One region of the Cedecea selenatireducens genome, then DNA from elsewhere that is predicted to be linked to it. Evidence: predicted binding sites of a transcription regulator. Region 1 holds the regulator's gene; each other region holds the start of a gene.
The links. Region 1 encodes CRP, which controls carbon source genes, mostly activating them, when cyclic AMP is high. Its sites were predicted from a motif close to ATGTGANNNNNNTCACAT; they were not measured.

Region 1 (3,814 bases):
GCCGTTGCCCGCGTGGTGGCTGGCTAATCTTAACCCGAGCGCCGCAGGCGGCGGCTCAGCCAGATCCCATGCTGAGGCCGCTGGCGCCAGGCTACCGAGGAGATGGTATGCATGGTGTTCAGGTGGCCAATAATCCGCTGTAAATGCTGCTCCATGGTGCTTAACGGCCCCGTGGGCAGCGTGTCCGCATCCAGAATATTGGCGTCGTTCGATCCGCCAGGCCCGTCATACTCCAGCCTTTGCTGGCAGCGCTGTAAGCCTATTTCACAAGACTGCAGGTACTTTTGCGCCAGGTCCGGCGTGAGCATGTTGTGCTCGCGCGCCAGAGTTGTCATGGCGTTGATATGCTCGACGATGAACTGGCTGTGGGTCACCCAGAGCTTCATGTCTGCCAGATAATGAGAGTTAAATCCGGGTTCCTGCATCGCCTGGTTGAGCGAGTTGAAGAGCGCGTTGTGCGCCTGGTTGACCCGCATTCGTTGCCAGGCCAGAGGCGTGGGTTCCGGATCGTTGCTCAATATCAGGCGAATCGCATCCTGGTCGGCCTCGAGCGCGTCGTGGGCGTTCTGGCGCAGCAGGCCAGTTTGCCACTGTGGCCAAAGCCAGATCATGCCGCCAAAGGCAATCAGGCAGCCGAGCAGCGTGTCGATAAGCCGTGGAATGATGTAGCTTTCGGCGCTCAGGGTAATGAGCTGCAGGGTATATACCGCCGTGACGGTAAAGCCGATGGTGGCCCAGCCGTAGCTTTTGCGAATGAACAGATAGCTCACCAGGGTAATCATTAGCATCGCCAGCAGGGTGTAGCTGTCCGGGACGTGGAAGTGCAGGGTGATGCCGGCGATACACAGCCCTGCCATGGTGCCAGCCGCCCTGTGCACGATACGTACCCGGGTGGCGCCGTAGCCGTTTTGCGTCACGAACATCACGGTCATCAGGATCCAATACGGTTTAGGCAGATGTAAGAAGGACCCGAGCAGGCTGGCAATCGTCAACATTACGCCTAAACGTGCGGAGCTGCGCAGCGCTGATGACTTGAAGGAGAGATAGTTTTTCAGGGCCGGGAAGAACGGCAGGCGGCGCTCCCGATCTTCCATTAAATCCCTTACATACAGCGGGCGTTGGGTTTTCAGCACCCGGCCGATGCGGCTGAAGTGATAATGGCAGAACTGCCCGACCGGGTTATCCGGGTTCTGGCGGGCGATCTTTTCCAGGGCGTCGATCTGCTTGTCCATGGTAAAGCGCGTCGGGTAGCGGTGGTAGAGAATATCGTCTGCCAGCACCCGCAGGCGCGCGGCGATGGTTCGGGCGTTCCAGCGGATCACCGCCTCGGCATGGCTTTGCTCGACCAGCTTCTGGACCTCTTCCGGCTGATGCAGGCTAACCGAAATGTGCTCCTGCAAATCCAGGGCGACCTGGAAAGCGCGTAGCAGGCGTTTGTAGCCATTTTGCTGATTGGCCGACAGCATATGCAGCTGCTGGTAGCAGGTCGTTATCAGGTCGACGGCTTTCTGCTGACGTACCAGCAGCGGCGGTAGCGCTTTTTCAGGATCCGTATGCTGGGTCAGCAGGCTGTACTTTGCTTCGCAGTAGTCCGCAAGCTGGCGGTACAGCAGGCTGAGCGACTCTCTGAGCGGCTGTTCACGCCATAGCCTGAACCAGAACCAGTTAAACGCGCCGTACCAGATGGTGCCGGAGATATAGAGCACCATCGGTTTCCAGATAGGCATGTTGCCGGCCATGCTGAGCGTAAAAATGGCGGCAATCAGCGACGCGGGCAGCAGGCGAGCATGCAGCGAGCTTATCTCCGCCGTGACGCCGAGCAGCAGGGCCATGACGATTAATATCGCAGGCAGCGGGACGTGGGTGTAAAGCAGCAGCAGCTGCATGATAAGGCTGCTAACGGCGAACAGGCTGCCGCCGATGATCAAGCGTTTGAAGAAGCGTTTATGCGGCGTGTCCAGCCCGGCAATGTTGCAGCAGGCAGGCACTAACGAGAAGAGCAGGCCATTTTGCAGGCTGCCGAGAATCAGGCCGATAGCCACGGGTAAACACAGCACCAGGGTTTGCCGCAGCGCGTAGTTAACTTCCGGGTGATAAATTAATCTCTTCCACATAGCCTGAATTGTAGAGACAAAAAAGGCGTGTTACCGAAGCGACACGCCTTTATGGGGCTAATTAGCGAGTGCCGTAAACGACAATCGTTTTACCGTGTGCGGAAATGAGGTTCTGGTCTTCCAGCATTTTCAGAATACGGCCAACGGTTTCGCGGGAGCAGCCCACGATCTGACCGATTTCCTGGCGGGTGATCTTAATCTGCATCCCGTCCGGGTGGGTCATGGCGTCCGGCTGTTTAGCCAGGTTCAGCAGCGTCTGTGCGATACGGCCGGTCACGTCGAGGAAGGCGAGGTTGCCGACTTTCTCGGAGGTCACCTGCAGGCGACGCGCCATCTGGGAAGACAGACGCATCAGAATGTCCGGGTTGACCTGAATCAGCTGGCGGAATTTTTTATAAGAAATTTCAGCTACTTCACAGGCTGACTTGGCGCGAACCCAGGCGCTACGCTCCTGGCCTTCTTCGAACAAACCTAATTCACCAATGAAATCACCCTGATTCAGATAAGAAAGGATCATCTCCTTGCCTTCTTCATCTTTAATCAGAACAGCTACGGAGCCTTTGACGATGTAGTACAGCGTCTCCGCCTTTTCACCCTGGTGAATCAGCGTGCTCTTCGACGGATACTTATGAATGTGGCAATGAGACAAGAACCATTCGAGAGTCGGGTCTGTTTGCGGTTTGCCAAGCACCATGCGCGGTTATCCTCTGTTATAAACTGGCTACCAAAGACAAGACTCGGAACCTCTTGTCTGGCGTTGCAATCGTGAAATTTTCCCAAACCCTGGGAACTGGCGGGCAGGTCACTCCTGCGGCCTGTAATTAGTCGTTTCCTCTGCTTACGGCATAAACTTCTCTGTATAGCAGCAGCATCCGGATTGTTTTAGCATAGCTTTTGGTAAGTGTCTTGTCTTGTCTCGTTTCAGCATGACCTGGATCGCCTTACGTTGCCAGTTTTCACGTAGGCGCGTAATCTGAAAGAATATTTTCTCAACTGGAGTAGGCAAAATGCAGGCACGTGTTAAATGGGTGGAAGGCATGACCTTCCTCGGTGAGTCCGCTTCTGGCCACCAGATCCTGATGGACGGTAATTCTGGCGATAAAGCGCCAAGCCCAATGGAAATGCTGCTGATGGCGGCGGGCGGCTGTAGCGCCATTGACGTGGTGTCGATTTTACAAAAAGGCCGCCACGACGTGACGGACTGTGAGGTGAAGCTGACTTCGGAACGCCGCGAAGAAGCGCCGCGTTTGTTCACCCATATTAATCTGCACTTTGTGGTTAGCGGAAAAGAGCTGAAGGATAGCGCCGTCGCTCGCGCAGTCGATCTTTCTGCTGAAAAGTATTGCTCGGTAGCGCTCATGCTTGGGAAAGCGGCAAACATTACCCACAGCTATGAAGTGATCGAAGCTTAAGCGTCAAAAAGGCGGCATTCACGCCGCCTCTGCCGAATCAGGCAATCTTCCTGCCTTCCGCCAGTCGCTGCACCAGCGGCCCCATAATCAGCTCCATCGCCAGCCCCATTTTTCCGCCAGGCACCACCAGGGTGTTGATGTGGGAGATAAACGATCCTTGCAGCATCGCCAGCAGATAAGGGAAGTCGATGTCGTCCAGGCCGCGGAAGTGGATAACCACGAAGCTTTCGTCCAGCGACGGAATTGCCCGGGCGGCAAACGGGTTAGAGGTATCCACCGTTGGGACGC
Region 2 (3,814 bases), on a different contig from region 1:
ATGAACATCAGCACGTAGTCCAGCGAACGCAGCCCCGGCAGTTGCTGGTAATCCTTACGGCCCAGAAGGCGAATATGGCTGCGGATAGCGGCAATATGCTCATTCAGCGCGCTTTCACGCGTGAGTTCATCTTCACCGTTGAAGTAGCGCTCATAAGCCACCAGCGTCATTTTCGCATCGATAACAACGTCTTTGCCCTGCGGCAGGCGAACAATGACGTCCGGTTGCATACGGCTGTTGTTCTCAAGCTGGATGTTCACCTGAGTCTGGTATTCATGACCTTCGCGCAGGCCAGAAGCTTCAAGCACGCGGGTTAACACCACTTCCCCCCAGTTGCCCTGGGTTTTGTTGTCGCCCTTCAGCGCTTTGGTGAGGTTCAGCGCCTCTTGCGCCATATGGGCGTTGAGCTGCTGCAGATTGCGGATTTCGTGCGTTAGCGTATGGCGCTCGCGCGCCTCCTGGCCAAAACTCTCCTGGACCTGGCGACGGAAGCCGTCGAGCTGTTCGCGAAGTGGCGAAAGGAGCACATTCAGGCTTTGGCGATTCTGTTCCTCTACCTTGCGCCCGCTCTGCTCAAAAATACGGTTTGCCAGATTCTCAAACTGCTCGTTAAGGCGCTGCTCGCTGTTGAGCATTTGACGGTGCTTATCTTCGGCATTGAGCCGCGTTTGCTCCAGCAGCGTGGTTAATTCACGGATGTCAGCTTCCTGCCCGCTGTTAATTTCCATTTGGGCACGGACTTCACGGTTAAGCTGCTCGCACTCTTCCCGCCAGTGTTGGCTTTGCTGAAGCTCCTGGCGCGCGGCGGCAAGCTCCCCGTAGATTTCACGCTGTTCTTCGTGCAAAGCCGCCAGCCGCTGAGCCGCACGCAGGCTGGCAATAAGCCAACCGGTCAGTAAGCCCACCAGCCCAATGCCCAGCCCAAACAACAGTGAAATATCCATGCTTCCCCCAAAACGATACCAACAGCGGCAAGATAAAATTCTGCTGTATAAATGTCCAGATGAAAAGGGATTTTCCGGAAGGCGCTACGCAAAGCATAAAAAAAGCCGGCGAGCGCCGGCTTCGAATTGAAAACAGGGAAAACTACAGCAGGCGACGGGCCGCTTCGACCACGATTTTCACCGCGTGGCTTTCCGTTTTCTTCATGGTTTCCGCGTTAGGGATCTCTTGCTGAGTACGGTTCACGATAACCCCGGCAACCATACCCGCACGCAGGCCCTGGCTGGAGCACATGGTCAACAGCGTGGCGGATTCCATTTCATAGTTCATCACGCCCATCTCCTGCCACTCTTTCATCGAGCCCTTGAAGCGGCTAACGACGCGGCCGGACAGCGTATCGTAACGCTCCTGCCCCGGGTAGAAGGTGTCTGAAGAGGCGGTTACGCCAATGTGGGTCGTGGCACCTACGGCTTTTGCCGCTTCAACCAGCGCAGTGGTACAAGCGAAGTCTGCCACAGCCGGATATTCCATTGGCGCAAAGTGCAGGCTGGCCCCGTCAAGACGAACGGATGCGGTAGTCACCAGCACGTCGCCCACGTTGATGTTCGGCTGAATCGCACCGGTAGTCCCGACGCGCAGGAAAGTACGGATGCCAAGCTGCGCCAGTTCTTCAACCGCAATAGAAGTAGAAGGGCCACCGATGCCGGTAGAACAGATGATAACCGGCTTACCGTCCAGCTCAGCACGCCAGGAGGTGAATTCACGATGGGCAGCCAGCTTAACCGGCTTGTCCATCAGCGCGGCGATTTTTTCCACACGCTCAGGATCGCCAGGGACGATGGCGAGCGTAGCCCCTTGCAGGTCATTTTTAGTGAGGCCGAGATGGAAAACATCAGACTTGGACATAACAGACTCCTCTGTTGAGTAGGTTTCAGGAGAAGCAAAGCGACACTTTACAGAACCCCTGAGCATAATTTCGTGATGACGCTCACTTTGAATGAAACAAATTACATTATTTGTATTCACATAAGTGACCAAAGTCACACATACGAATCGATCGGGCTATTTTTTGAACTTCATCTGCGTTTTTTGGCGACCAGATTTGCTACTAATCCTGGCTATAGTTATCACACTGCGCTAATGCTGGTTCGGAGAAAACCATGAAACAAAAGCAAACAACACATAACACACCGGGCGAAGGCTTCGCACCGGCGGCCTCACCCATCGCTTCCACCACCGTGTTAACACCGGACGATGCCATTGTTTCCGGGGAAACATCCATTCCAAGCCAGGGCGACAATATGCCGGCTTATCACGCGCGGCCTAAAAATGCCGATGGGCCGCTTCCTGTGGTTATCGTCGTTCAGGAGATTTTTGGCGTACATGAACATATCCGCGATCTTTGCCGCCGACTGGCGCTTGAAGGGTATCTGGCCATCGCGCCAGAACTTTACTTTCGCCAGGGCGAACCGGGAGACTTCGCCGATATTCCAACGTTGCTGAGCGGGCTGGTTTCAAAAGTGCCGGACAATCAGGTGCTGGGCGACCTTGACCATGTGGCCAGTTGGGCTTCCCGTAACGGAGGCGACGCGCATCGCCTGATGGTGACCGGTTTTTGCTGGGGCGGGCGCATTGCCTGGCTGTATGCCGCGCACAATCCACAGCTTAAAGCCGCGGTGGCGTGGTACGGCAAGCTGGTAGGAGACAAAACATTAAACTCTCCGCATCATCCCGTAGATATCGCCGTCAACCTTAATGCCCCGGTGCTCGGCCTATATGGCGGCCAGGATACCGGGATTTCTCAGGAAAGCGTTGAGACGATGCGCCAGGCGCTGCGAGCGGCAAATGCCAATGCGGAAATCATTGTCTACCCGGAAGCCGGCCATGCTTTTAACGCAGATTACCGCCCGAGTTACCATGAAGAGTCGGCCAAAGACGGCTGGGAAAGGATGCTGGCCTGGTTTAAGCGGTATGGCGTGAGGAAATAGAAAAACGGGGGCCAGTTGCCCCCATTTTGTTTTTAGAACTATGCGCTACGCAGGTTCTGCGCCGCCTGCACCATGTTCGCCAACGCCGCACGAGTTTCTGGCCATCCGCGCGTTTTCAGGCCGCAGTCCGGGTTAACCCACAGGCGCTCTGCCGGTACGGACTCCGCAGCTTTCTTCAGTAACGCTTCAATCCACTCCACATCCGGAACGTTTGGGGAGTGAATGTCATACACGCCCGGCCCGATTTCGTTCGGGTATTCGAACTCTTTGAACGACTCTAGCAGATCCATATCGGAACGAGAGGTCTCGATGGTTATCACGTCTGCATCCAGCGCCGCGATAGAGTCCATGATGTCGTTGAACTCGCAGTAACACATATGGGTATGGATCTGGGTGTCGTCACGCACCACGGCGGCGTTCAGTCGGAAGGCTTCCACGCCCCACGCCAGATAAGCCTGCCAGTCGGACTGACGCAGCGGTAAACCTTCACGCAGAGCGGGCTCATCAATCTGGATGATACCGATACCCGCAGCTTCCAGATCCGCCACTTCATCACGCAGGGCCAGGGCAATCTGCTTCGCGATAGTCTCGCGAGAAACATCTTCGCGCGGGAAGGACCAGCAAAGAATCGTGACTGGGCCGGTCAGCATGCCTTTTACCGGTTTGTCGGTCAGGGACTGCGCGTATTTCGCCCACTCAACGGTGATTGGCTCAGGACGGCTGATGTCACCGATAACAATCGGCGGCTTAACGCAGCGGGAGCCGTAACTCTGCACCCAGCCATTCTGAGTAAACACAAAACCATCCAGATGTTCGCCGAAGTACTCAACCATGTCGTTACGCTCGGCTTCGCCGTGCACCAGCACGTCCAGGCCCAGACGCTC
Region 3 (3,814 bases), on a different contig from region 1:
GATACGCCTGCGGCAATTAAGGCGTCGCAGCACGGTGGCGTGCGGCCATGGTGGCTACAAGGTTCGAGCGTTACATAGGCCGTCGCGCCTCGCGCCTGCTCGCCAGCCATACGCAAAGCGTGTACTTCCGCGTGAGGTTCACCGGCGCGCAAATGAAAACCTTCCCCGACAATTTCGCCGTCTTTGACAATCACGCAGCCGACATTCGGGTTCGGTGCCGTGGTAAAACGTCCGCGCTTCGCCAGCTCCAGCGCACGAGCCATAAACTGTTCATCAAGGGACATCGGCATTAATCCTGTAAACGGGCGATTTCTTCACCAAACTCTTTGATATCTTCAAAGCTACGGTAGACCGAAGCGAAGCGAATATAGGCGACTTTATCCAGCTTTTTGAGCTGCTCCATCACCAGGTTGCCGATGAGTTTACTCGGGACTTCACGTTCTCCGGTTGCTCGAAGGTGCGACTTAATATGGCTGATCGCCATTTCCACGTCGTCAGAGTTAACCGGGCGCTTTTCCAGCGCTTTCAGGATGCCGCTGCGCAGCTTATCTTCGTTAAACGGCTCGCGCACCTCATTGCTCTTCACAACTCTTGGCATCACCAGCTCCGCAACCTCAAAAGTCGTGAAGCGTTCGTGACAAACCAGGCACTGGCGCCGACGGCGTACGGAGGAACCTTCACCCACCAGGCGAGAGTCAATAACTTTGGTGTCCACGGCGAAACAGAATGGGCAATGCATAGCGTTTCCTGCTGGGATTATAAAGATGAACAACAGTTTACCGCGAAGTCGCGGGAGTACAAAGACAGCACCGGCCCCGACGGCGTTAAATATGACTTTTCAAGCGCGGGGAACTACGCTTAAATCAGCGAACGAAAACAAGGAAAAACCAACCATGACAAAGACTTACTTAAGAATTATCCTGGTTTCAAGCCTGATGAGCCTCACCGCCTGCGCCCAGCAAACCGAAGTGCGTCAGATGCGCAGCCAGATTGGCTCGCTAAATCAGGAGATGACGAAACTCAGCCAGCAAACGGTGAAGCTTACCCAGCAAAACGCCCTGAACGCGAAGTCCACCAGCGGCGTTTATCTGCTGCCTGGTTCAAACACGGCGGCTCGCCTGAACAGCCAGATTGGTAACCTGAAAATGTCGCTGACCAATATCTCGGCAGAAGCTAACGGCACCCGCGCCACGCTGCTGATCCAGGGTGAATCTAACGATCCGTTACCGGCCTTTAGCGGAAAAGTAGAATGGGGCCAGATCCAGGGCACCACGGACAGCTTCCAGGAAGTGAACGTACAGACTCAGCAAATAGACGCCCCGGCCAGCATTCTTGCACCCAGCGATGTGTCGATTCCGCTGCGCCTGTCCGGAATTACGCCTGAGCAGTTAGGTTTTGTACGCATTCACGATATTCAGCCGGTTTCTGCCGCACAGCCAGCGCCAGCCCGGTAGCCCTCCACTCCCTTGCCTGGCGAGGGAGTTCGTCACACTCTTTCACACGCCTCGCACAATATGTGAAGCAAATCCCCTATTATCCCCCCGCCTTTATAGTGATCCGCATCACACTTAGATGTAACAACCCGGCATACGTTTGCGTAATTTGACGAAGCAGGTACAATCACGCCGTTTTTAATGTGCGCAAACGTGAACGCAATCGATTACGCATATGAGAAGAATGTGAAATAGAACATCTTTTTGTGAGCAGGGATTTCTATAATAGACGCGCTGCAAAGGTCCTTCCCCTGAGACCGGCGGCCATGGATGACATCTCACATCCGCATCGCACCAAAATTACGTAAACAGTGGCTAAAAATATGAAAAAAATTATTCTGGCAGCCGGCACCGTTCTGGCGCTTTCCAGCTCTTTCTCTGCCAGCGCAGAAGAAGCAAAAAACAGCGAATACCTCTCCGACTGGTGGCACCAGAGCGTTAACGTTGTGGGCAGCTACCACACCCGTTTCGGGCCGCAGCTGCGCAACGATACCTACCTGGAATACGAAGCTTTCGCCAAAAAAGACTGGTTCGATTTCTACGGCTATATGGATGCGCCAGTCTTCTTCGGCGGTAACACCCAGGCGAAAGGCATCTGGAACCACGGTTCCCCACTGTTTATGGAAATCGAACCTCGCTTCTCCATTGATAAGCTGACCGGCACCGATCTGAGCTTTGGTCCGTTCAAAGAGTGGTACTTCGCCAACAACTACATTTACGACATGGGCCGTAACGCGACGGGTCGCCAAAGCACCTGGTACATGGGTCTGGGTACCGACATCGATACCGGCCTGCCAATGAGTTTGTCCCTGAACGTGTATGCCAAGTATCAGTGGCAGAACTATAAAGCGACCAACGAAAACGAGTGGGATGGCTACCGCTTCAAGGTGAAATACTTCGTGCCGATTACTTCCCTGTGGGGCGGTAACCTGAGCTATATCGGTTTCACCAACTTTGACTGGGGTTCAGATCTGGGCAAAGACAGCGACTACGGCACTAACGGTCTGAAGCAGCGTACCAGCAACTCCATCGCTTCCAGCCACATCCTGTCGCTGAACTACGATCACTTGCATTACTCAATCGTTGCCCGTTACTTCCATAACGGCGGCCAGTGGAACGACGGCACCCAGTTAAACTGGATGACTGAAACCGTTCGCGCAACCGGCTGGGGCGGCTACTTCGTTGTCGGTTACAACTTCTAACCGTCACAGCAGACCAAAAAACCGGCCTTCTGGCCGGTTTTTTATTTTCCAGGCAGGTAACCTTTGGCCTTCTGAAGAGCAATAAAGGCCTGAAGAGAACGATCGTGGCGCTCCTGATAAACACGCCCCAGGCAACCAGCAGCCAGACCTCTCCCCAGAATGACAGCCCAAGCGGATGAATATAAACGGGTATCTCAAACCAGTTGATGATTGCGCTCATTGTTTTTCTCCTGTGTTGTCAGTAACCACGAGTCTACTGACCCCCTCCTGACAGCATACTGTCAGGAGAAAAACACCGGACGAAAAAAAACCGCAGCACGAAGGCTGCGGTTTTATCAGACTCTAAACGCTATTACGGCAGAATGGACGGCTGATCCGCCCCTTCTTTCTCTACCTTCTGCTGCAGCATGTGCTCGCGCTTCATGCCCAGCTTCAACGCCAGCGCAGAGGCGACGTAGATAGAAGAAGCCGTACCGACGCTCACGCCGATAAGCATCGTCAGGGAGAAGCCTTTCAGCAGCGCCCCACCGAACAGATACAGCATCAGGATAACCACTAAGGTGGTGCCTGAAGTGATCAAGGTACGGTGCAGCGTCTGGGTCAGGGAGACGTTAAAGATTTCGTAAGGCGTCCCGCGACGAATTTTGCGGAAGTTTTCACGAATACGGTCCGAGACCACGATGCTGTCGTTCAGCGAGTAACCGATAACCGACATCAGTGACGCAACGATAGTCAGGTCAATCTCGATGTGGAACAGCGACAGCACGCCCATCGTGATAATCACGTCGTGCACAAGCGAGATAACCACACCGGCTGCCAGGCGCCACTCAAAGCGGAAGCCGACGTAAACCAGGATGGAAATCAGCGCTACCAGCAGCGCCATCGCACCGTTTTGAGCCAAATCGGCACCGACGCTCGGGCCAACAAACTCAATACGTTTCACCGCGGCATTCTGGTTGGTTGCTTCGTTAATCACGCTCACAACCTTGCTACCCAGCACCTGGCCGCCGGTTTCACCTTTGGCAGGCGGCATGCGCACCATGATGTCGCGACTGCTGCCAAAGTTCTGCACCAGCGGCTCTTCAAAGCCCGCTTTCTGCAGGGAAGCACGCATCGCAT
Region 4 (3,814 bases), on a different contig from region 1:
CGAGCAGCGCATAAAAATCGCCCGCCTCAACACGAAGATCTATGCCGCGCAGCGCCTGGACGCCACCGTGATAGGTTTTCGTTAACTGTTCCAGTTCCAATGCAATTGTCATGGATATTCGCTTACCTTATTCGGTACTTGTTTGAAAATTCGTTGAGTTACCCTATATTACCCCATCGCACTTCTCGGGTGACAGGCGTTAACCTCACATGAAAGATATTGATTCCCTTATCAGCAATAATGAACTTTGGTCAAAAATGCTGGTTGAGGAAGACCCCGGTTTCTTCGAAAGGCTTGCCCAGGCACAAAAACCCCGCTTTCTCTGGATTGGCTGCTCCGACAGCCGCGTTCCCGCTGAACGCCTTACCGGCCTGGAACCAGGCGAACTCTTCGTTCACCGCAACGTGGCAAACCTGGTTGTTCATACCGACCTGAACTGCCTTTCCGTTGTGCAGTACGCCGTAGACGTGCTTGAAGTTGAGCACATTATTATTTGCGGTCACTACGGATGCGGCGGCGTGCAGGCTGCGGTAGAGAACCCGGAGCTGGGCTTAATTAACAACTGGCTGCTGCACATTCGCGACCTGTGGTTCAAGCATAGTTCGCTCTTAGGGGAACTGGCACCGGAACAGCGGATGGATACGCTCTGTGAACTGAACGTCATGGAACAGGTGTACAACATCGGCCATTCCACCATCATGCAGTCAGCCTGGAAACGCGGCCAGAAGGTCACGGTTCACGGCTGGGTCTATGGGATTCACGACGGACGCCTGCGCGACCTCGAAGTGACGGCCACCAGCCGTGAGTCACTTGAGCAGGGTTACCGCAGCGGGATTTCCAATCTGAAAAATACCCACCATAGCCACCGGAATCGCGCAGCTTCGCAGTAATCCCGGCAAAAGTGGATAGCAAAAAGGGCCCTTAAGGCCCTTTTTTGTTAGCTAGCGACTTTTACTCGTCGAGCATAACCACTTTGCCGACGAACGGCAGGTGGCGATAGCGCTGGGCGTAGTCGATGCCGTAGCCCACAACGAACTCGTCCGGAATAGAGAAACCAACGTATTCAACGTTAACGTTCACTTCGCGGCGGGTTGGTTTGTCCAGCAGCGTACAAATGGCCAGAGATTTTGGCTCGCGCAGGCTCAGGATTTCACGCACTTTGCTCAGGGTATTGCCGGAGTCGATAATGTCTTCGACGATCAGCACGTCTTTCCCGCGAATGTCTTCATCCAGATCTTTGAGGATCTTCACGTCACGAGTGGTGGACATGCCGCTGCCGTAGCTGGAGGCGGTCATAAAATCGACTTCGTGGGATACCTGCACTTCACGGCACAGATCCGCCATGAACATAAATGAACCGCGCAGCAGACCTACCAGCACCATGTCACTGCCGCTGTCGCGATAGTGTTCGGTGATTTGACGACCCAGTTCAGCAACACGGGCTTTGATCTCCGCTTCCGGGATCATCACTTCAACAGTATGTTTCATATCTCTAACCATATGATTTAAAAACAAATCATTTAATGCTGGTGAACCTGCAGCCAACACAAAATATTGAGGCGAGGAGTATACCAGCAAATGGCCTTCACATCCGCACTTCAAAAAAAAGCCATAAATGTGACAACCATCACACTTGTTAATAACTATAATTAAATGCTATCAAACCTTTATGAGTGTGATAATTGTGAATACAAATAAAACCGGATCGCAACTATTTGTGACCCTCTCAGCCCTCTTTGCCGTTCTTTGCGGGCTCTATTTACTCTTTGGCGGGATATGGTTAGTGGCTATCGGCGGGTCGTGGTATTACCCGATCGCCGGCCTGGTGATGCTCGGCGTCGCCTGGCTGCTGTGGAAAAGCAAAGCCTCTGCGCTTTGGCTCTACGCAGCCCTGCTACTGTGTACTATGGCCTGGGGCGTCTGGGAAGTCGGCTTCGACTTCTGGGCGCTGACGCCACGCTGCGACGTGCTGGTGTTCTTCGGCGTCTGGCTTCTGCTGCCGTTTGTGTCTCGCCGCCTGGTAATTCCAGCAAGCGGCGCGGCGGCATCGCTGGTGGTTTCCCTGTTGATTACCGCCGTTGTGCTGGTCTGGGCGGGCTTTAACGACCCGCAAGAGATCAACGGTACGCTGCAGTTGGATAACACCGCCGCTGCCGCCGGGTCTTCCATTCCTGATGCCGACTGGCCAGCTTATGGCCGCAATCAGGAAGGGCAGCGTTTTTCTCCGCTCAAGCAGATCACCACCCAAAACGTGGGCCAGCTGAAGGAAGCCTGGCGCTTCCAGACCGGCGACGTGAAGCGTGCTACCGACCCGGGCGAAATCACCAACGAAGTCACCCCGATCAAAATTCGGGACATGCTTTACCTGTGTACCGCGCACCAGCAGCTGTTCGCGCTGGATGCGTCTACCGGGAAAGAGAAGTGGAAGTTTGACCCTCAGTTAAATACCGATCCTTCGTTCCAGCACGTGACCTGCCGGGGAGTTTCTTACCACGAGGCCACCGCAGACAACGCCTCTGCGGACGTTGTGGCCGACTGTCCTCGCCGCATTATTCTGCCGGTGAACGACGGTCGCTTGTTTGCTCTTAATGCCGACACCGGCAAGCTGTGTGAGAGCTTTGCGAACAAAGGCATCCTGAACCTGCAAACCAATCAGCCGGTGACCACGCCAGGGATGTATGAGCCGACTTCACCGCCTATCGTGACCGACAAGGTGATTGTGATTGCCGGGGCGGTGACCGATAACTTTTCCACTCGCGAACCTTCCGGCGTGATACGTGGTTTTGACGTTAACACCGGTAAACTGCTGTGGGCGTTTGACCCAGGCGCGAAAGATCCAAACGCTATCCCGGATGACGGGCATCATTACACGCTGAACTCCCCGAACTCGTGGGCTCCGGCGGCTTATGACGCAAAACTGGATCTGGTTTATCTGCCGATGGGCGTGACTACGCCGGACATCTGGGGCGGCAACCGCACGCCTGAGCAGGAGCGTTACGCCAGCAGCATTGTGGCGCTGAATGCCACCACCGGTAAGCTGGCCTGGTCCTATCAGACCGTACACCACGACCTGTGGGATATGGACATGCCTGCCCAGCCAACCCTTGCCGACATCACCGACAAGAGCGGCAATAAGGTTCCGGTAGTTTACGCTCCGGCCAAAACCGGCAATATCTTCGTGCTGGATCGTCGCGACGGTAAGTTAGTGGTTCCTGCGCCGGAACAACCGGTCCCGCAGGGCGCCGCTAAAGGTGACCATGTTTCCCCTACTCAGCCGTTCTCCGAGCTGACCTTCCGTCCGAAGAAAGATCTGAGCGGCGCGGATATGTGGGGCGCAACCATGTTTGACCAGCTGGTGTGCCGAGTGATGTTCCACAGCATGCGCTATGAAGGCATCTTTACCCCGCCTTCAGAGAAAGGAACGCTGGTCTTCCCGGGTAACCTGGGCATGTTCGAGTGGGGCGGGATTTCCGTTGACCCGAATAACCAGGTCGCGATGACCAACCCGATGGCGCTGCCGTTCGTGTCTAAGCTGATTCCACGTGGCCCTGGCAACCCAATGGAGCCGCCAAAAGACGCCAAAGGTTCAGGCACTGAATCCGGCGTTCAGCCGCAGTACGGCGTGCCGTATGGCGTCACGCTGAACCCGTTCCTGTCGCCGCTCGGCCTGCCGTGTAAACAACCAGCCTGGGGCTACATCTCCGGCGTTGACCTGAAAACCAACGAGATCGTGTGGAAGAAACGCATTGGTACCGTGGAAGACAGCATGCCGTTCCCAACCGGGATCCCAATGAAATTCCGCATGGGGATGCCG

Region 2: udp (uridine phosphorylase) is a predicted target of CRP. The motif match lies at 1,971-1,988, and genes of this name have one in related genera.
Region 3: ACE38U_RS17715 (nucleoside-specific channel-forming protein Tsx) is a predicted target of CRP. The motif match lies at 1,551-1,568, and genes of this name have one in related genera.
Region 4: hpt (hypoxanthine phosphoribosyltransferase) is a predicted target of CRP. The motif match lies at 1,616-1,633, and genes of this name have one in related genera.

The regions. Positions count from the first base shown of each region.
Region 1 covers NZ_JBHIKW010000025.1:14,818-18,631, reverse strand. The annotation lists gene argD (bifunctional acetylornithine/succinyldiaminopimelate transaminase) at 1-27, shown strand, start outside; gene ACE38U_RS21875 (YccS/YhfK family putative transporter) at 30-2,114, opposite strand; gene crp (cAMP-activated global transcriptional regulator CRP) at 2,176-2,808, opposite strand; gene ACE38U_RS21865 (OsmC family protein) at 3,122-3,526, shown strand; gene ACE38U_RS21860 (phosphoribulokinase) at 3,564-3,814, opposite strand, start outside.
Region 2 covers NZ_JBHIKW010000019.1:26,486-30,299, reverse strand. The annotation lists gene rmuC (DNA recombination protein RmuC) at 1-944, opposite strand, end outside; gene udp (uridine phosphorylase) at 1,087-1,848, opposite strand; gene ACE38U_RS20810 (dienelactone hydrolase family protein) at 2,103-2,930, shown strand; gene metE (5-methyltetrahydropteroyltriglutamate--homocysteine S-methyltransferase) at 2,969-3,814, opposite strand, start outside.
Region 3 covers NZ_JBHIKW010000012.1:8,850-12,663, forward strand. The annotation lists gene ribD (bifunctional diaminohydroxyphosphoribosylaminopyrimidine deaminase/5-amino-6-(5-phosphoribosylamino)uracil reductase RibD) at 1-284, opposite strand, end outside; gene nrdR (transcriptional regulator NrdR) at 290-739, opposite strand; gene ACE38U_RS17705 (hypothetical protein) at 734-862, shown strand; gene ACE38U_RS17710 (SadB/YajI family lipoprotein) at 894-1,454, shown strand; gene ACE38U_RS17715 (nucleoside-specific channel-forming protein Tsx) at 1,817-2,695, shown strand; gene secF (protein translocase subunit SecF) at 3,048-3,814, opposite strand, start outside.
Region 4 covers NZ_JBHIKW010000015.1:68,913-72,726, forward strand. The annotation lists gene ACE38U_RS19755 (ABC transporter ATP-binding protein) at 1-112, opposite strand, end outside; gene can (carbonate dehydratase) at 210-890, shown strand; gene hpt (hypoxanthine phosphoribosyltransferase) at 952-1,488, opposite strand; gene ACE38U_RS19770 (glucose/quinate/shikimate family membrane-bound PQQ-dependent dehydrogenase) at 1,670-3,814, shown strand, end outside.